Regions from separate parts of the Lysinibacillus sp. OL1 genome, predicted to be linked through region 2. Evidence: riboswitches for the same ligand, from Rfam matches in the RefSeq annotation. Region 2 holds a riboswitch; the other holds the start of a gene.
What was found. A riboswitch is a leader RNA that binds a small molecule or an ion and turns the genes downstream of it on or off. The one in region 2 is predicted to bind FMN.
Positions count from the first base shown of each region.

Region 1: linked by a shared signal. The riboswitch ahead of EW028_RS00460 (ECF transporter S component) and the one ahead of ribE (riboflavin synthase) in region 2 are both predicted to bind FMN.

Region 1 is NZ_SJDS01000001.1:79,268-90,139, forward strand. Features, by position in the region: gene ccsB (c-type cytochrome biogenesis protein CcsB) at 1-312, shown strand, start outside; gene EW028_RS00440 (response regulator transcription factor) at 427-1,143, shown strand; gene EW028_RS00445 (ATP-binding protein) at 1,136-2,911, shown strand; gene sigX (RNA polymerase sigma factor SigX) at 2,990-3,523, shown strand; gene EW028_RS00455 (RNA polymerase subunit sigma) at 3,520-4,806, shown strand; FMN riboswitch at 4,950-5,135, shown strand; gene EW028_RS00460 (ECF transporter S component) at 5,350-5,937, shown strand; gene EW028_RS00465 (sodium-dependent transporter) at 6,139-7,485, shown strand; gene EW028_RS00470 (STAS domain-containing protein) at 8,075-8,461, opposite strand; gene EW028_RS00475 (methyl-accepting chemotaxis protein) at 8,500-10,197, opposite strand; gene EW028_RS00480 (ATP-binding protein) at 10,226-10,645, opposite strand; gene EW028_RS00485 (SpoIIE family protein phosphatase) at 10,652-10,872, opposite strand, start outside.
Region 2 is NZ_SJDS01000001.1:323,106-333,977, reverse strand. Features, by position in the region: gene EW028_RS01720 (TldD/PmbA family protein) at 1-178, shown strand, start outside; gene EW028_RS01715 (GNAT family N-acetyltransferase) at 309-1,154, opposite strand; gene EW028_RS01710 (histidine phosphatase family protein) at 1,168-1,716, opposite strand; gene EW028_RS01705 (ATP-binding protein) at 1,815-3,122, opposite strand; gene EW028_RS01700 (spore germination protein) at 3,444-4,883, opposite strand; gene ribH (6,7-dimethyl-8-ribityllumazine synthase) at 5,021-5,503, opposite strand; gene ribB (3,4-dihydroxy-2-butanone-4-phosphate synthase) at 5,519-6,148, opposite strand; gene ribE (riboflavin synthase) at 6,173-6,811, opposite strand; FMN riboswitch at 7,011-7,136, opposite strand; FMN riboswitch at 7,252-7,377, opposite strand; gene EW028_RS01680 (YibE/F family protein) at 7,599-8,723, shown strand; gene EW028_RS01675 (YibE/F family protein) at 8,720-9,496, shown strand; gene EW028_RS01670 (HAD-IA family hydrolase) at 9,738-10,355, shown strand; gene EW028_RS01665 (methyl-accepting chemotaxis protein) at 10,402-10,872, opposite strand, start outside.

The DNA.
Region 1 (10,872 bases), 240 kb from region 2:
GTCAATTTACAATTACTTGATGAAATTGGTTATCGTTCAGTGCTGATTGGTTTCCCTGTATTCTCCCTTGGTGCTTTAATCTTTGCGATGATTTGGGCACAAATTGCTTGGAGTCGTTTCTGGGGTTGGGATCCAAAAGAAGTATGGGCTCTTATTACATGGTTATTCTATGCAGCATTCCTGCATTTACGTCTATCAAAAGGCTGGGAAGGTCGAAAATCTGCTTGGTTAGCACTAATTGGTTTTGGGATTATTTTATTCAACCTAATTGCTGTTAACTTAATTCTTGCAGGTTTACACTCCTACGCGTAACCTGTGAAGCAACAAGCCTTTTCGCTGTAGCGAAGAGGCTTTCTTTTCTTTTCAATATGTGTCACACCATGTACAATAGAAGTTAGAGAAAGATGGAAGAGAGGGATCGTGAAAGTGTCAGAAAATATTTCAGTATTAGTAGTAGATGACGAGGATCGTATTCGCCGCTTATTAAAAATGTATCTTGAGCGAGAAGGATACCTTGTTGACGAGGCCGAAAATGGAGAACAAGCGATCGAGAAATCTTTAGAAAAAGAATATCACTGTATTTTACTTGATATTATGATGCCTGAAAAAGATGGGCTAGAGGTGTGTGCAGAAATTCGAGAGCGCGCAGCAACACCTATTATTTTATTAACTGCTAAAGGCGAAGAAGCGAACCGTGTACAAGGCTTTGAGCTTGGTGCAGATGACTATATCGTTAAACCATTTAGTCCTCGTGAGGTTGTGTTACGTGTGAAGGCTATTCTACGTCGTTCACAGGCTTTCTCACCAACGACTAATGCATCTTCTTCAAAAGATTTAGTGGTGTTCCAACACTTAATGATTGATCATGATGCACACCGTGTGACTGCAGAGGGCATTGAGGTTAATTTAACACCGAAAGAGTATGAATTGCTGTACTTTTTAGCGAAATCGCCAGACAAAGTATTTGACCGTGAACAACTACTAAAAGAGGTATGGCATTATGACTTCTTTGGTGATTTACGTACAGTGGATACACATGTAAAACGTTTACGTGAAAAACTCAACCGAGTTTCTGAAAACGCTGCTAAAATGATTGTGACGGTTTGGGGCGTTGGATACAAATTTGAGGTTGTCAATGAATAGAATATGGAATAGTGTTGTCGGGAAGCTATGGGTAACCATATTGCTTCTCGTTTCATTTGTATTATTTGTTTTCACGGTATTAATGCTGGAATTTCTTCAAAATTACCATATGCAGCAAGCAGAAATTTCATTGCGACAAACAGCAGCAACAGTAGCAAGTATAGTAGATGACAATGAAACAGCCGAATCTACCTCGGAATTATTAAAAGATATTTTACCTACAGGGACCAATGCATTGATCGCTATCAGTCATGTTGAAGTGTCCTTTGCGATGCAAGAGGGTGTCAACAAAAAAGAAATACAAGATACTATTTTAGCCAATAAATCTTTTCATGAAGTGTTTCAATCAGATGAACCGATTATTAAAGAAATGATGATGCCTTCTTCAACTGATCAAGAAAAGATGGAATCTTATGTCGTACTTGGTTTTCCCCTAAATGTTGAAAATGCAGTACATGGAGCTGTCTTCATCTACCAAAGCCCAGATGCGTTACATAAAACGTCTAAGGAAACAACGAAAATTGTCTTTTTAGCAGCCTTCATTGCATTTGTGTTGACGACATTCTTCGCATTCTTCCTTTCTTCACGGATAACTTCGCCATTAAGAAAAATGCGTGAATTAGCTTTTGAAATTGCAAAAGGGAATTTTGAAGCGAAAATGCCCACTACTCAAAATGATGAAATTGGTCAGCTTGCCGTTGCCTTCAACCAAATGGGCCGTCAATTAAAGCATAATTTAGAGGTTATCAATCAAGAAAACGAACAGCTTTCTAATATTTTGACATCTATGACAGATGCAGTGATAACATTTAATCGGGATCGTACAATATTATTAAGTAATCCACCAGCTGAACGTCTAATGCAAAAATGGTTTGTGAATAAAGGCTCACAAAGTGCAAAACCTATTCCGCCAGAGCTGTATCATATGCTTGATCATGTACTGATGTTTGAGGATAAACTAGAAGAGGAAATTGAAATGGATGGCAGCTATTATACATTTACTATTAGTCCTCTATATAGTGGTGAAATGATACGTGGCGCTGTGGCTGTTATTCGTGATATGACTGAACAGCATCGCTTGGAAAAACTAAGATCCGATTTTATTGCCAATGTCTCTCATGAGCTTCGAACACCGATTGCCATGCTTCAAGGTTACTCGGAAGCATTAATGGATGATGATTTTATTCAGGATCAGGAAGAGCGAAATGAGATTACCAAAATTATTTATGATGAATCGAAGCGAATGGGTCGCCTTGTGACAGATCTATTAGATTTGGCACGCATGGAATCAGGGCATATGACGCTTTATAAAGATGAATTACCAATTAATTCTACATTCGAACGTATTACACAAAAGTTTGCACAGGTAGCAAAAGAAAAGCATGTTCGTCTGTTGTTTGAAAGTGAATTTAATGACGAGGCCATGATTAATATAGATGAGGATCGCATTGAACAAGTGCTTACAAATTTAGTCGACAATGCCCTGAGACATACAGATGAAGGGTCTGTAACTGTGAAAATAGAGCAGGAGCCGACATTTGCTAAAATATCTGTTCAAGATACAGGACATGGCATTCCTCAAGAGGACTTACCCTATGTCTTTGAACGTTTTTATAAAGCCGATAAGGCACGTACTCGTTCCAAGGGTGGAACTGGTCTTGGCTTAGCCATTGCTAGAAATATTGTGAAGGCTCACTCAGGTAATATAATGGTAGACAGTGTGTTGAAAGAGGGTACGACCTTCACGTTTTATTTACCGTTCGATTAATAACAAGTATTGCTATTAATTGGCTGTAACTTCTATGAATGTAAGACGACAAATATTATAGAACGGGGGTGGAGTGCTTTGAATGACTCCGTGTTCCATCGACTATACGATGCATATCACCAAGACGTGTTTCAGTTTTTAATATATTTAGTAAAAAACCGTACACTTGCCGAAGATTTAGCACATGAAGTTTATGTACGAGTGTTGCGCTCATACGATCAATTTGCAGGCAATAGTAGTGAGAAAACTTGGCTATTTGCTATTGCTAAAAATGTAGCGATTGATCATTTTAGAAAGCAAGCTGTACGTCAAAAGCATTCACATGATTTCTTTGACTGGGAAACGGAACAGCTCCATTCAACCACACCATCACCGGAAGATATGCTACAGGCCAGTGATGAATTTATGCAGGTAGAATCAGCACTTGAAAACTGTACAGGCGACCAAAAAATGGTCATTATTATGCGCTATTTTCAAGATTTATCGATTGCAGAAACAGCGCAAATACTAGATTGGACAGAAGCTAAGGTAAAAACGACCCAGCATCGAGCCATTAAATTTTTAAGGCAACAGCTACAGCCGATTAGAGAACAGGAGGCGAAACGGCAATGACGTATAAGCCATTTGATGATGAACAGCTTGAACATGTCTTGAACAATGCCCCTAAGCTTTCTGACCGCCGTTCAAAAGAAGAAATATTAAATCGGTTAATGGCAGATGCTCGCTTGCAGGATAATAGTCACCTTCAAGAAGCGATACAACAACCCATAGAGAATGAAGAAGCACAACAAGAAAGTAAACCTTTAATTCAAGATGAACGACCATCACGATTTAAGTTCCGTAAAATGCCGATTTTTACGAGTGTAGCAGCAGTTTTCGCGATAACGGTACTCGTTGGCTTCATGTTGATGAATAATGACGCTAGCCAAAAAGATTTAGCTAGTACGCCAGAAACGGCTAATTACTCTACGTTACAGGAAGATCGTTCTGCCAAAGAAGCAGCTACCCAGGATGAGGCACTTCAATCCAGTATTGTATCGGAGCATGAGCGTATGTTATCTTTACGGTCATCTGTCTATGAGGAAGATGTGAAAGATGCTGTCGTATTTCGTATTGGTTTGGCAGGACGCGATGCAGAAAGTGTTCCAATGACATATGTGATACCAAATGAGCGTGTAGCAACTGATTTTGGAACAGAAAAACCTTCTACCTTACAGATGTATGAAAAATATGCTCCTCAAATAGATGAAGAAGCCAAAGGGTTTACGGATTATCATCCATTTAAAGGTGAACTGAAGGAGAAGGAAGACAAGCTTGTCCACGTTTTACCAAAGGACAATGACTATGATATTGCATCAGCTACCGTTAATGAGTACAAAGGGACTTTAGAGGATACCTTCTCGGATTCTGAATATACGGAAGTTGAGATTCAAAATGAAGATGGCACACCTTATGAGTTTTCTCAAGAGGGTGAGCCAAGTCAAGCCATGTCATTAACAAACGCCAAGCATTTTAATTATTACTTATACCAAGATGAGAATGGGGCAGAATATCTGTCACCAGATTTCCGTCAAACATTTGCTAATGTTACAGAAGCACTTACACTAATGAAAAACAAAAATGATGATGTTTATGTAACAGTGGTTCCTGAAAACGTAACATATACCGTGAAAGAGGAAGCGGAAGGTGTAGTCGTAACATTCGACATTCCCTTAGATTTAGCATCGATGGAGCCAATTCGCGCTACCCAATTGATTGAAGCGATGATGTTAACTGCTGCTAGCTTTGACCAACAATTACGCTTAGATAATGTGGTCCAAGAAAGTTGGGAAGGATTCGATTTAAAAAATTATTTGCCAAAGCCTGTGGGGCCAAATAAACAATATATGCCTTAGGCAGAATCAAAAATGGAGCATTCCTGTAACATGGAATGCTCCATTTTTACAATACATACAAATCTAATCGGATTTTTTTAAGCAGAACTGTTTACTTTTTCTTGATAATTAATTATAGTAAGGTTGTAGTATAAAATAATATGATTCATCTTCGGGGCAGGGTGAAAATCCCGACCGGCGGTAATAGAGTGGTGAACCGTTAATGTTTCCATTAACTCGAATGGTTTATGCTTCGCTCTTCAGCCCGCGACCTGTGCAAATTTATTTGCATGGCTGACTTGGTGTGATTCCGAGGCCGACAGTTAAAGTCTGGATGGGAGAAGATGGAGGTACGATCGTCATTCATTGTTATGAAATAAACTATAAACGAGCGCTTTTTTGTATGGCTTTTTAAACGGTGCTCAAAAATAGTTTAAATTGACGCTTATTCGTCATGCCTTTCTCCCTTGTGCTCTTCATGCATAAGGGTTTTTTGTGCTAACATTGAAAGATCGTCACCTTTCTTCTTGCGAGATTGAATCAGCAAAGAGGAGAGAGTTTTCTATGAAGAAAAATGTTAAACTTCAATCGTTTATTACGATTGGCATGCTGAGCAGTATTTCGTTTTTATTAATGCTTTTTAATTTTCCAATTCCACCATTTCCAGCATTCTTGGAAGTCGACTTTAGTGATATGCCTGCATTAATAGCAGCCATCACAATGGGGCCTGTAGCTGGTATTTTAGTAGAATTATTTAAAAATGTATTGGATTGGATTTTCTCTGGAACGCCAACAGGTGTGCCAGTAGGTCATATTGCCAACTTTGCAACAGGTATTTTATTTATTTTGCCAGTAAGCCTTATTTTTAATCGCTTTAAAACAATTGCTGGTCTTGTTGGAGGTTTAGCGACAGGAACAGTCGTAATGGCAGTAGGCATGAGTATTTTAAACTACGCTGTATTTTTACCGATGTACACATACTTCTTAGGAATGGAACCTGTTGTAGGTGACTCACTTTATAAAATGATTATCGCTGGGATTTTACCATTTAACATTGTAAAAGGTATTTTATTAACGGCTATTATGGCGTTTTTATTTACTACTATGCGCAAGTGGATCGACCGCCAGCGTTCTATCTATATAACAAAATAATTTTTACTAACCTCGGGTGAACATACCTGAGGTTTTTTGTTGGAAGGAATGATGGATAGAGAAAGGTGTGAAGAATAATAAATATAGAAAAAAGTAATAGGGTAAAACAGCTAACTAGTACTTTATAAGTATAATCTAGTCGAAAGCTATATTTTCATGTAAAATAGAGAAGAGTTTAGAATGTTTGAGGAGTTTGAAGAGATGAGTGGAAAAAAAGGACAGTGGTCTAGTAAATTAGGTTTTATTTTAGCATCAGCTGGTGCGGCGATCGGACTAGGAGCAATTTGGAAACTTCCCTATGTAACGGGACAAAGTGGTGGAGGAGCATTTTTCCTTATCTTTGTGTTATTTACCTTGTTAATAGGACTACCAATGTTATTGTCCGAGTATGTGTTAGGACGTGGTACACAATCCGAGGCTGTAACAGCGTATAAAAAAATTGCCCCAACTAAGCCAGGCTGGGCTTGGATTGGTCGAATGGGCGTGCTAGGCTGTTTTTTATTATTAACTTTTTATAGCGTAGTCGGAGGTTGGATCTTTATTTATAGCGGGCTAGGTGTAGCTGGCGCGGTAATTGATCCAGCAGTAGATCCAGCTGAATTATTTGGAAAAATTATAGGCACGCCATGGATTACACTAGTTGGTCTAGTGTTGTTTACATTAGCCAACGTACTTGTGATTTCATTAGGTGTACAAAATGGGATTGAAAAAGCCAATAAATGGATGATGCCGTTACTTTTCATAATGTTCATTGTCCTTGTTGTGCGTGCTGTTACATTAGATGGGGCAATGGAAGGGGTAAAATTCTTCTTATGGCCTGATTTCTCGAATATTACGGGTAAGGCATTATTAGAAGCCCTCGGGCAATCGTTCTTTGGGTTAGCAGTTGGCTTTTCTTGTCTAGTTACATATAGCTCTTATCTAAAAAAAGATGTCAGTCTTCCGAATTCAGCAGGTTCTGTAGTGTTGTTAACCGTGCTCGTTTCATTTTTAGCAGGTTTAGCGATTTTCCCTGTTGTGTTCGCCTTTGATTTAGAGCCAGCAGCGGGTCCAGGTTTGCTATTTATGGTACTACCAACAGCATTTAGTCAAATGCCATTCGGTGAAGTGTTTTTAGCCATGTTTTTATTGCTATTTTTATTTGCTACATTAACGTCATCATTTAGTTTATATGAGATTATCGTCGCAGCATTTATGGAGCATAGTCAGAAATCCCGTCCCATGTGGACACTTATACTTGGTATAGTCGTATTTATTGCAGCTATTCCAGCAGCGCTTTCTTCGAGTGTTTTATCGGATATAATGATTTTCGAGAAAAGTATCTTTGATGCAACCGATTTTTTAGTGTCGAATATCATGCTTCCGCTAGGGAATTTATTCATTGCTATTTTTATTGCCTATGTAGTAGATAAAGAATTTGTGAAGAGAGAATTGCTAACGGGTAGTCAAATGGGACAAGGGTATTATTCGACATATCGTATGTTAATGCTAGTTGTTGTACCGTTTATCATTCTAGTTGTGTTTGTTAATATGCTACTGCAGTATTAAAGAAAAAGAAAAGGGTGTATTCCATAATAGGAAATACACCTTTTCTTAGTGTTACAAAACAAAACAAAACAGTCAATTGAAAGGTAGAAATGGATTTCTGTTGCTGGCTGCATGCTTTTCTATGGACGAGCGCCGAACTGCTTCCGCTCCATGTAGGGGCTCGCCTGTCTAGTTATCCCATGGAAGTCAAATACCTTCCACTTCAATCCAAAAAACTAATCTTTTTAGCGAAGGTTTTATAAAGTATAAGAGTTCATTACTCTTTATGAAGAGGTGTTGTCACTCAGCACTTCACTTCACTTCACCACATTGAAAATAAGAGCCTATCTCCTCTAAGAATACAGATAATGGGTAGATTTGATCGCTATGCTACTATGAGGTAAAGCCTGCTTTGTAGAATGGTTGATAGCGTCACTCCTATGGGATTTAACGGCTCATCGGACGCCCTCCTGGAAAGGACGCTGGCAGAACGGAAATCAACCTCTCGCCTTGTAAAGTTACTATTTCTACCGTTGACATCTTCTTTTTTAACAACATAAAAAGGTGTATTCCGTTAATAGGAATACACCTTTTATTATGCTTATAGAGATTAATAATCGTTAAGTGATAGTTCACCTAGCCAATCTTCTTTAATAATCTTCCTTGCTTGTTCTTCACTTTCGGCAATAGGGAATACTTTATCAACCTGTGAAATAGCGAATAAGTTGCGAATGAAATCATCGACGACAATAATGGCGATTTTCTTATCTTTTACAGACACCTTCTTAGCAAAATTAACGATCATCCCGAATCCAGTACTATCAATATTTGTTACCCTTTGCATATCGATAATGTATCCGTGTTTTGTGTCTAAGCTAAGTGTTTGCAGCTCTGACTTTATTTCTTCAATCATCCCGTATTCTAAATCGCCTGTAAACGCAATCACAATATAATCAGCCTTTGTGTCAATATTCATTGCAATTTTCTTCTGATTCATCCTATAGCGCCTCCATTTTTCTTTTCTTGTTTGGGGATTTATTCAAACTTAAATTTATTCACTTCATTTTGTAATTTATCAGCAATTGATGATAACTCATCTGAGCTTTGTGTAATTTCGGCAACAGTCGCATATTGCTCTTCTGAGGTTGCGGCAATCTCTTCTGTAGCTGCTGCAGCGTCCTCGATGATGCGAGAAATATCTTGAATGGCTTGTTGCACATCTAGGGAGTTGTCGTTAACATGTGTAAATGCCACTTTCATTTGTTCGACACCTTCTTCAGTTTCGACCACTTTCTCCACGATTTCTTTTAAGGCACTTCCACCTTTATTAATGATCGTTACTTGCTCCTCAACAGCTAGTAAATTACTTTCCATTGTCCGTACAGTCACAGAAGTTTCCGCTTGGATATCATTAATAAGATTAGTAATTTGTCCAGCTGCTAAACTTGACTGTTCAGCTAACTGACGAACCTCTGATGCAACGACAGCAAAACCTTTTCCTTGATCACCTGCTCGTGCCGCCTCGATGGCCGCATTGAGTGCTAACAGATTTGTTTGTTCTGCGATGCCAGTAATAACGGTAATAATACCACCAATTTCTTCTGAGCGCTTTCCTAATTTTTGGATAGAATCAGTTGCATAAGACACTGTTTTCGTAACATCACTTAGATGCATAATCGCTTCGGTGATGGCTTCTTCTCCTTTACGTGCGATATGAGTGGACTCGATAGCACTGTTTAAAGTGATTTCGGCTTTTTGTAAGCTCTTTGATACTTCCTCAATCGTTTTTTGCATCATTGAAACTATTCGTTCAGCCTGATCAGATTGAGTGGTAGTACCAACGGCGATTTCATTCATTGTTAGTGCAATCTGATTAGATGCTTCGCTTGTTTGATGAGATGATTCTGCCAAAGTGTGTGACGACTTTGCAATTTGATGTGCACTACCAGCCACAATCTTTATCGTCTCTGTTAAATGATTTTTCATACTACTAAATGCACGTGCTAATTCAGCGATTTCGTCTTTGCCTTTAGGGTTTAACAGTTTAACATTTAAATTTAGGTCTGCTAGTTCCTTGGCATTGGTACTTAGAATGTTAATAGGATTAACAATTTGCTTTTGTAAGAACCAACTAATTCCTCCGATCATTACAATGGCGATCACTAAGGAAATCGCTACATTCTCCAGTGCAGATTTTGTGGCAATGCCTATATAAGGAGCGGTAGGGACAGCGGTTGCCCATACACCGATAACCTCGCCTTGACTATTTACAATCGGATCATAGGCTGCTTGATGCAAACTTCCTAAGACATTGGCAGAACCGATAAAGCGTTTTTTTTCTCCCAGTACAACAGTAGCAACCTCGTCAGAAACCTTTGTATTTAAAGCGCGTTGACCATTATCCACTATATTGGTACTTATACGCGTATCGTTTTGAAAGATGGATACAGCATTTCCATTTGTGAGTTCTCCAACTTTATCAGCTACCTCAAAGTTTTCTACCATATTGATATCGCCCTTATAGAGTTGGTTGTTTTTAATGGACCATTCTCCAGGATATTTAGCGTCTAAATATTCATAGCTCAACTGTATATCTGATAAAAGCTTTGTATCAGCACTTTCTAATAGATTGTTCTTGGCAACAAAAAAATTGACTCCTGCTAAAAGGGAAGTAAGTAAAATAATACAACCAAATATAAGCAGATTCATTTTCTTTCGTATAGATAACTTCATTAAAACGCCCCCAATTTTACGTTTACTTTTATAGATGAATCTTTTTGGAAATACCAACTAAAAATTTTGTTTCAGAAATATTTTCGAACCAAATATGGTCGACCATATTTTTGACAAAAAATAACCCGCGTCCACGATCAGCATAATCAAGTTTGTCTAAATCGAATTGAAGAACTTTGTCCCAGTCCTTTTCGTCAATGCCTTTTGCTTCGTCAGTGACTGTTATTTTTATTTCTTCGTTTGATGGAGTTACATGTATTTGAATCTCCTTTTGAGCGGGTATATCAATTTTTCCCATAGCCTCTACGGCATTGATGACTAGTTCATGAACAACAAATCTTAACTCTCGTTTATAAGGTAGATTATATAAATCTGTATAATTCTCCATAACTTGATCAATAAAGGCTATAGCTTGTGTATCAGGATTTACATTGAGTGTGAATTCCATCTTCAATCACCTACCCTTTAATGTAATTGTTATTGAAACGACTGTGATGTCATCGCTGTAATCATTATCAAATAAATTGTACTTTTGAGAAAATTTTTGTAGTGCATAGCTGTTATCCTGTGAAGCATAAGTGTAGAAAAAGTCCATATCAATTGAGTTTTGCTCGTTCAATGTTAATAATCCATCCGTATAAAGAATAATACGATGCCAGCCTGATAAAGGTATTG
Region 2 (10,872 bases):
AGGGTTTCATATTCAAGATGGCAAACTTGCATCACCCGTGAGGCAAATGACCATTGCGGGTAATTTCTTTAGTTTGCTTAAAAATATAGAAGCTATTAGCTCTGATCTTTACTTTTTACCAAGTGGTCATGGTTCCCCATCAATCATTGTGAAAGAACTTGCTGTAACCGTTGAATAATCATAGAAAAGCGAGCCTCCAATAAATGGAGGCTCGCTCATTAATTAAAAATTCCTCATCATGTTAGGTTTGATCAAATAGCTTCACATAACTATGCTTCGCTGGATAATTATAAGATGAAAAGCCTGGCTTATAGTTGCTTTGTCATCTGTACCTGCTCTGTTGTCACCTTTAATCCATGCTTTAACAAATAGCTCGTTGCTGGATTGCTCGCTAAGAAATTCACTGTCGTCAAAAGGACTTTATGTGTTGTAATACTTGCTAAAAACTGTGTTATTAACTCTACATTACTTTCCTCTAGTATTACCATTTGATAAAGTAGAATACGCTCCACCTCACCATATTCATTCCACAATGTTTTGTATAGCATATAGCCAAGTGGTTCATTGTTATCATTATAAAACACCTTTGCTTCCCCATGCTTCACGCTCTGCCAGTTACACTGCCAAGGAACATTTTCCCGATAGAAAGATAGATGTGCTAGCTGCTCTGGGCGAATAATCGCAATATGAAGGGCTACTGTAGATGTTACCTTTGCTTCATACTCGCCGCTTAAAAATAATAATTGATTGGCAACCACATAGCCATATTTTTCATATAAGGCAACGGCTACCTGATTTTCCTTAATGGCTTCTAACGTACCCAATTCTACATTTTCTCGCTTATAGATAGCTAGGGTTTCCTCCATTAATAGGCGCGAGACACCCTTACCACGATATGCTGGAGAAATACCAGTCCCACCATTCCAAGCTGTTTTTTGGCCATCGATGGTACGAAAGCCATTCATCACAATGGCAATCGGTTCCTCTTGATCAAAAACGACAATAGAATGCTCAGGAGATAACCCCTCCCCCACTAGTCGCTGTAAAAACATTTCTGCTGTCATATTAATTTCAATAAAATAACCTTCAAAGCCTTTGTTCCATGCTTTCAATACTTCATCTAATGTACATTGTGCAACTGTTTTAATCTTCATACAATCCCTCTTTTCAAATGGAATCTAATGCTGCTAGATTTTCTAAGGTTAGTTTTCTCACAATCTCATAACCATTTCCTTGACCTTTAGGTTTTATGACAACCGTCCCCATATTCGAAATGATGCCCAGCCCCACATTTCTTGGAAAGCTATGCCCAATGATTATGTTGTTTATGCCCTCGGGTGGGATGATTTCCAGCATCGATGTAGAAATCGTTACTATACTGCTTTGCACTACTGTAGGAAGATTGCCACCTAACATAAAGATTTCAAACAAGAAGGGGTCAATTTGGAGATTGCTGTTTGGAAATGCCAAACGTGCTGTTTCAATGGTCCGACAAAAAGGACTGGTAGTGATAGTGGAAAGGATGGGAATTTGCCAATAGCGTAGCATTTGACCATAATAAATTGCCTCCCTACGACCTTGATCGGATAAATTCCGTTGATTTTGACAACTTTGAAATGTACCATATGCTTGATCTACACCAATAGTTGCTGTTCCGTGTCTTGCATATAAGGTTAGCCCACCTTTTCTCAATAACGCTAGGAGACCCTTTTCCATTTTCTTCATCTCCTTCATCATATCACTTTCTACTTTGTAATGTATGTGCTGTACATAGAAAAAAGCTCCCCACAACTTTTTGTAGGAAGCTTTTTTTGTTATTTTATTGGAATTCTGACAATAGCAGTCGTTTCTAAATGTTTTGATGAGTCAATTGAAATATGACCATTATATTTAGTGACAATTTCTTTGACAATAAATAAGCCTTGCCCTCTTAGTCTACCATTCTCATGTTTTTTCGTTGAAAATCCTTGTTTGAATATGTGATCGGGATTCGCAATATTTGGCCCAGTGTTGGTAATTTTAAATTCATACTGAGATTCATCTGCTGTACAGCAAATCTTAATCTTACGTTGTTCCTCAGGTAATTCAACAGCAGCGTCAATCGCATTATCAATTAAATTGGATAGAATCTTGATTAAATCTGTCGTTTTAATCTTATTAAAGTCATTTTGAGAAAGCGTAAAATCCATATCAATATGATGATTTTGAGCCGTTAATTTCTTCGTTTGCAATAAGATGGACAAACCTGGATGATCAATATTTAATTTTAATGACTTAATCGCCTGAACTTCTTTTGATAGTGAGGATAAATATTGTCTCGCCTGATCTGTTTTTTCTAATTGTAATAAACCATGTAACACTTGGATATGGTTCGTAAAATCATGACGTAGGGACGACACCGAAGTAATCAATGTTTTGATTTCTGCTAGATATGTGTCCTCTGTAGCGCCAACTTCCTTCGCTACCTCTTTTTGATACCATCTTTGTAAAAATAAAAAAGAACCGATGACAATTAAAATAAGTACACCATTAAAAATAAAATTAAATAGGTTGTCTTCAATGACTTTACCCTTAATACCATTTAGCGTATCTGCACTAATGTCAATGCCTAAATACCCGATAATTGTTCCATTATCATCTTTGATGGGTGCACCAACAGATAAATAAGACCCATGTTCAGAATCATGAATTACCTCTGTAACATAGGTTTCACCATTATAGGCCTTTTCAACATGCTTTGCAGGAACAGTACAAACCACGCCAATACCGAAGCCCTCTTTCATTTCTTTTGGCATTCCTGTAATCATGGCTATAGATACTTCAGGATTGTCCACCTTTAAGGTGTAAACAAATAGTGCACCTAATTTTATCCTTGCATCGTTTAAATAATTTCTTACTTTCCAATAATAATCATTTTCCTGTGGATTATTTAAAAATTGCTGATAGGCATCCGTATCTATGGATGCAGCAATAGAATGGGCTGCCTCTAAGCTTTGATTGGCAATCGACTCTTCAACGGTCTTTTTTATTTTTACATAGGATGTAAAGATGTTTAAACTTGTAAACAAACATAATAAAATCGTTGATAGAATTAATATTAGTTTTATTTTTCTATTTTTCATAAAAAACGGTACTTCCTCATCTATAAATATTCTAGAATATTATTATATTATAATTAACTCTATTTTTTGTTTGTAAAGCAAACATTGCTTGTATATCCTACATAAATTAAAACACAAAATCAATTTTTATTTTATTCATACCCAAAATTACACACTGTAACAAATAGTTTAATAATCCTTGACAAGAAAGTAAACTAAAAAGATAAGTAATAACTTTTTATGTCTCATTTCCTATTTAAATGGAAAATTAAAAAAACCACTAAAGCAAAGGTAACAAAAAAAGATCAGGTATCAACAATACCTGATCTCATCACAATATGCTTATTTTTTACTTGAAGTCCGTGTTTGATCTTGCGGCTTTAGAAAGGTAGGTCGTTTACTATAGCCCTTTGGAGATAGTCGCAATAGGGACTTACGTATATTGCCCTTTTCAAAATCGGCACTAAAGTTTACGTACGGCACTCCCAAGACTCTCATATTCGCAGTGTATAAAAGGATGAAAAACACGGATATAAAAAAACCAAATAAACCAAAAAATGCCGAAGCCATAATAATGATTAATCGAAAAATACTCATAGCCGTCACAAAGGATTGATTGACCAATGTAAATGCAGCGATACTAGAAATGGCAATCACAACAATCATTGAGGGGCTTGTAACACCTGCTTTAATCGCTGCATCCCCAATAATTAGTCCTCCTACCACACTAACGGAGCCACTGACGGCACTCGGAAGACGTAAGTTGGCTTCACGAAACAATTCAAACATAAATAGCATCATTAAAATTTCTAGAATGGTTGGGAAAGGCAATCCCGTTCTCGATTCGACAACCGTTGCCAGTAGTAAAAATGGAAGCTGTTCTTGATGATATGTCGTCAATGCAAGCCAAAAACCTGGCAGTAGCATACTTATTAATATCCCGACAATTCTGAGTAATCGTTCCATCGAGCTAACAATGAGTGGGTACTCATTATCCTCTGCTGATTTAAAGAGCAACATAATATTCGCAGGTGTAATTATGGCATAGGACACACCATCAATCATTAAGAGTATTCTTCCTCTAATTAAGGCCTGCATAGCAAAATCAGGTCTTCCTGTATAATCATGTCTTGGAAGAATTGTCGCTGTCTTTTCAATTTTTTCCATTAATAAGTCGCCATTGATAACAATATCCGTATCAATTTTTTGTAATTGAAGTCGAATTTGTTCCAGCATATTTAAATTCACAATGTCTTCCATATATAGTATGGCTACGGTTGTTTTAGAACGCTTACCAATTTCTAATGTCTCTATACTAAAAGAATTAGTCGGTAATCGCTTTCTTAATAAAGCAATATTAATAAAAACATCTTCAATAAAGTCATCTCTAGGTCCCTTTACTACTAGTTCTAATGTTGTTTCCCCAGGCTCTCGATTGGGTCTTTTTGAAATATCACTAGAATAAAGTAATTGATTTTCTTCAAAATACAGTAAAACATGGCCTTTATAGACCCTAGTTACCGCATCCTCTTTCGATAAAATCTTTTGTAAATAGGGAATGTGTAAATGCTGTTCAATTTCTTCCTCTAGCATGTCCTCCGTGACATTGCATAACAAAGATTGAACACGTTGAACAACCACAGTTTGAAGTATTTGCTCATTGACCATTGCATCACAAGTAATCAAATGTACTGTATATTGCTGAAAATTATATTGTTGGAAAATCACATCAGCAGAGCGTTGAAATAGTGATTTCAACATTTTCAAATTAATTTGTTCCATTGATGAAATACTTCTCATCTCCTACTGAGCCAGCTCAAGATTAGTACATTTATGAAACAATCACCTTCAATAAATACACTTAAGCATATTTTTCCCATGGTTGTTCAAAATATTCAAAGAAACAAATGTTGTGACGACTATTCAAATTGTCCTGATCCAATCATTTTCTTTAGATTTGCCATCTCAATTGCAGACATTGCAGCATCATAGCCTTTATTACCAGATTTCGTTCCTGCACGTTCAATTGCCTGTTCAATATTTTCGGTAGTAACAATTCCAAAAATAACAGGTACATTCGTTGACAATGACACATTGGCAATGCCTTTTGCCGATTCATTACAAACATAGTCATAGTGTGTTGTAGAGCCACGAATAACAGTACCTAAACCAATAATAGCATCATATTTCTTGGTTTCTGCCAGTTGTTTCGCTATAAAAGGAACTTCAAAAGCTCCTGGCACCCATGCAACATCAATAGATGCAGAATTAACCCCATGACGAGTTAAACCATCCATTGCCCCATCCAATAATTTGCTAGTAATAAACTCATTAAAACGACCCACTACTACTGCAATTTTCAAATCCGTTCCAATTAATTGTGCTTCAAATGTTTGACCCATTGTTCCTTCTCCTTTTTACATAGAAATTTTAGTTTTATTAGTGGATAATTGTTGACGATAAGCAACCAATGCTTCTATCGAGATCATTTTTAAGCCATGATGTGCAGCGTAATTTGTTAGTTCTTCAAACCGAAGCATGTGCCCATCATCACCCATAATTTCGCAAATAACACCTGCAGGTACGCTATGACAAAGCTTCGCTAGATCAATAGTGGCCTCCGTGTGTCCTCTCCGTTCCAGCACGCCTTGCTCTTTCGCAATCAACGGAAAAATATGGCCTGGTCGACGAAAATCAGTTGGCTTAGCTTGCTTTTCTACCATCCTTTGTATCGTTAGCGCACGCTCAAAGGCGCTAATCCCTGTCGTTGTTTCTACATGATCGATACTTACCGTAAATGCGGTTTGATGGTTATCTGTATTGTGCTGAACCATTGGATATAAATCTAGCTTTTGTGCAAGCTGCTGTGAAATCGGCGTACAAATTAAACCTCTACCATTGGTTGCCATAAAGTTGATTGTTGCTGGTGTGATGAATTCAGCGAGTGCCAGAAGATCTCCTTCATTTTCTCGATCCTCATCATCAACCACCACAATCATATTGCCCTGCCTTAAATCCTCTATGGCTTCTTCAATTGAATGTAGCACGATGATCAACTCCTATTCTGTGATTTAAAAACCATGTTGTGCTAAATAATCTCTTGTAATAGCTGGCGTTGTTTGCCCCTTTTTTAATTGCCCTATAATGTATTTTCCAACTAAATCGGTTTCGATATTAACGATTGCTCCAACCCTCTTCATACCTAAAACGGTTTCTTTGTAAGTATGAGGAATAAGTGAAATTGTGACACTCTTGGCTTCAACATGAAAAAGGGTTAAGCTTGTGCCATCAATTGTTATGGAACCCTTTGGAATACAGAAGTTGGTTAGTTCCTCTGACAATTCGATATCAATATAAACGGCGTTTGCTACTGGACGTTTTCGCAAAATTTTGCCGACTCCATCAACATGACCAGCAACAAAATGGCCACCAAATCGCCCATTAGCAGGCATGGCACGCTCCAAATTAACAGAATCACCTATTGCCAGCTGCTGTAGATTTGTTGCTTTGACTGTTTCAGGCATAACATCCATCGTAAGCTGCTGTTGTGTGAAATTTGTCACAGTTAAACAAACTCCATTGACCGCTATACTGTCACCAAGCTTGACATCCTCTGTTATCTTAGCTGATTGAACCGTAATTTCCATACTGTCCCGATCGCTTTGCACGGCTTTTATGATACCAATATCCTCTACAAGTCCTGTAAACATTCCATCACCTACTCTACTTTATTAGCACTTCTATCCTTTACTTTTACAGTTTATCCATCTGTTTTTGTGTCTTATCCTTCTCCCTTCTCTCGTTAGCAATAAAAAATAAAAACCCCTTTACATCAAAGGGGTTTTGGGAGTATAAGACATCAACAAATAAGCCTATTTGAAAACAAATTTTTCATAGACTGTCATCTCATTCGTTCTTCTCCCATCCAGACTATCACTGTCGGTTTTGGATTTGCACCAAATCAGCTTGCGCTCACGGACTTTGAATTGCTTCATCACCGCCGATTGGGAATTTCACCCTACCCCGAAGAACATCTTCTATTCAATTGTGCTAAATAAAAAAACTTCCCACAAGATGATTGGGAAGATTTGTAGTAAATGCATAGTCAAATAAACCTTCTAAATTAGAATCAATTTAAAAAGTTCGCATTTTTACCCTTCTCCCATCCAGACTGTAACTGTCGGTTTTGGATTTGCACCAAATCAGCTTGCGCTCACGGACTTTGAATTGCTTCATCACCGCCGATCGGGAATTTCACCCTACCCCGAAGAATATTTTTATTTAGCTAGTCTTACGATAACACTATTTTATTATATTATCCATCCTTCTTTTTAAATTTTTTTCGAAGCATAAATTTTAAACAGCTCTGACGAGACTTGAAAAATGTAAAAGATGTTAATAAAATGATGTCATTTAACCTGTTTATGGAACTTCTTAATCAACAAAACGTTCCTTTACAAGTGACTATTCAGTCTAGGCCGTTTGGAGGTCATTAATTTGACATTTTTAAAAAATATACCTTTTAAACAAGCTGTTTTCTATGCCCTATTAGCACTCTGTTGTGGGGTTTCGATTGTTTTCGTAAGTCATAACGAACAATTTTATGATCGACCGATAGCAGAAATAACGCAAGTGGATGTAATAGAATCCGAACCGATGACAGATATGTATGAAAATGAGGATTTTTTGTTTACACAGGAGATGATGGCCATTATCAAAAATGGTCAGCATAAGGGGCAATTCATTCATTTGACGAATGACTATTCTTCATCTGGTGCTTTTGATCAAGAATATCATGTAGGCAATGAAATCTTTGTCACGCTAGATGATCGCACAACACAATCAGTTTTAACAGGAACCATTCTCGATTTAAAACGAGATCAAACCATGGTAATAATTGCATGGATTTTTATTTTTGCCCTACTTATTATAGGTAAAAGACAAGGCTTATTTTCTATCATTAGCTTGGGTGTCAATGCTGTGATTCTATCATTCGCATTAGATCTTTATGTGAAGCATGGGGGCGTAAGCCTGTTATTAGTCAGCGGCATTTGCGCCCTGCTATTTACGATTATTTCGCTACTACTTATTAGTGGATTGCATACAAAAACATATGTAGCCATCGTGTCCACACTTTTAGGCACTGTTATAGCGCTTATCATAAGCTCTATTGTAATGTGGTTGACAGGTGAAAATGGTCTTCGTTATGAAGAAATGCAATTTTTAACACGTCCCTATCGTACCGTCTTTATGGCAGGTTTATTTATTGGCTCACTCGGGGCAGTAATGGATGTTTCTATTACAATGGCTTCCTCGATTTTTGCTTTATACGAGCAAGATCCTACAATCTCTGTCAAGGCTCTGAAATCTTCGGGACATGAAATCGGTAAAGATATTATGGGTACCATTACAAGTATCTTATTCTTTGCCTACCTTTGCGGCTCCATACCTATGATTATTCTCTATTTAAAAAATTCTTCCACATTAGGGCTTACATTGTCCTTAAATCTTTCTTTAGAATTAGCCCGTGCCTTAGCAGGGGGTATTGGTGTTGTCCTTACGATTCCTATCAGTCAGTATACCGCTATATTTTTCATTAATCGAAAGAGGGTTCGAGGATGAATGTTGTCGTCTTATTAGCAGTTATATTATGCGTGTTAATGGTACTTGTCGGCGGTAGACAGGGGATACGCTCATTTCTTTCTTTATTCCTAAACTTTGGTGTGCTCTTTGTCACCATTTTTTTAATGACAAACCCTAAAAATAGCCCTATCATCTTGACGTTTATTGCATGTACGGTCATTAGCTGTATTAGTCTTTTCTATATCAATAAAACAAACAGTAAAACCATTACAGCCTTTATCTCGACGATGATAACGATAGTTGTGTTACTACTCTTTATTACCTTTGTAACGGAAAAGTCGATGATCCAAGGGTTTGGCGAAGAATCAACTGAAGAAATCAGCATCTTTTCTCTCTACGTCGGTGTTAATTTTGTGCAGATAGGTGCATCAGTCATCATTATGAGTACGATAGGTGCCATTATGGATGTAGCCATTTCCATCGCTACCTCTATGCATGAGATTTTTTATCGCAATCCTTCGATGAGTAGAAAAAAACTATTTGCAGCTGGCTTAAATATAGGAAGAGATATATTAGGAACCGATACTAATACGTTATTTTTTGCTTTCTTTGGTGGCTATTTAAGCTTATTAATCTGGTTCAAGGACCTCTCCTATTCGATTGGGGAAATTGTTAACTCCAAGGTTTTTAGTGCCGAAATGACAACCATTTTTTGTGCAGGAATCGGCATTGCATTGATTATTCCGATTGCCGCCTGCATCAATGCCTTTTATTTAATTCGAACACGCGAAAAAACAGAAAAACTTTTATAATAATTACCAGTACCTATCATAAAACACAATAAAGCCGAGGTGTCTCAATGGACTTTTAAGACACCTCCTTTTGTTGTACCATTTTCATTGCAATCGCCGTATTTTCTGATAATATTTACCATAAGATGTTTACGTACGCTCAAAATGGTTGTTATTTCAAGAATACTAGATTGCCCATTCCATGTAACATTTTTTAGCATAGAACGTCAATACAACGAGATGAAAAAGGAGAAAGTTTGCAATGAAGCATATTATCTTTGATTTTGATGGGACGCTTGCAAATTCTACTGCTGTGTTTGCATCAGCATGGAATACTTTAGCCCAAAAATATAAATTTAAAGGCATTGAATTGAAGGAAATTGATACATTAAAAAAATTATCAATTTCAGAACGCAGTAAATTATTCGACTTCCCAATGTATAAGTTACCTATGATTTTACCGCAATTTTATAAATTGTATCGTCAATCATTAAATGATGTGCATCTTTTCGATGGAATGAAGGAACTATTAATAGAGATTGATAAAAGAGGCTATAAAATCCTGATTATTTCCTCAAACTCTAAAGAGAATATTTTAGAATTTCTTAAAATGAATGGTATTCATTGTGTAGCAGATGTACTTTGCTCCAACCGCATTTTTGGTAAGGACAAAGTAATGAAAAAGTTTTTAAAGGAAGCAAATGTCGACTCGTCTAACGTCGTATACATTGGAGACGAGCAAAGGGATATTGTTGCTTGTAAGAAAGCCGGTATACCAATTATTTGGGTGGAATGGGGCTATGATGCCAAAGAAGTCGTGCAAAATGACGAACCTGAATACAGTGTCTCAACACCGCAGGAAATTTTAGAGATCATTTAATCATGAAAAAGGATAATAGCACTTGTCTATTATCCTTTTTATATGCCTATCCTTTGATGTCACTAATTTGCATTAGCTTTTCTGCTGTACTATTAACCCCTTTGTAGGCATCTGTTAATTCATGCATACTCGCAGCAAACTGCTGTGTAAACGCAGCAATTTGATTTGTTGATGCATTGACCTGATCGATGGATTGTTTAATATTTTCTAGTTGCACAGTTATGCTATCAGCACTTTCTGTGCTACTCTGGGACATTTTTTGTATTTCAGAAGCGACCACCGCAAAGCCACGCCCATGCTCACCTGAACGTGCTGCTTCTATCGATGCGTTTAGACCAAGAATTCTCGATTTCATAGCTAAATCTTTTACTAAATGGACAATCACATTAATTTGTTCAATATCGCCTGTCATCGATTCCGCGAAATTAGATAGCTCTTCCAAACGATTGGATACATCCTTACTGGCAGTGGCTAATCCATCATTTGTAGCTGTCATTTCTTCTACGGCACTCGAAAG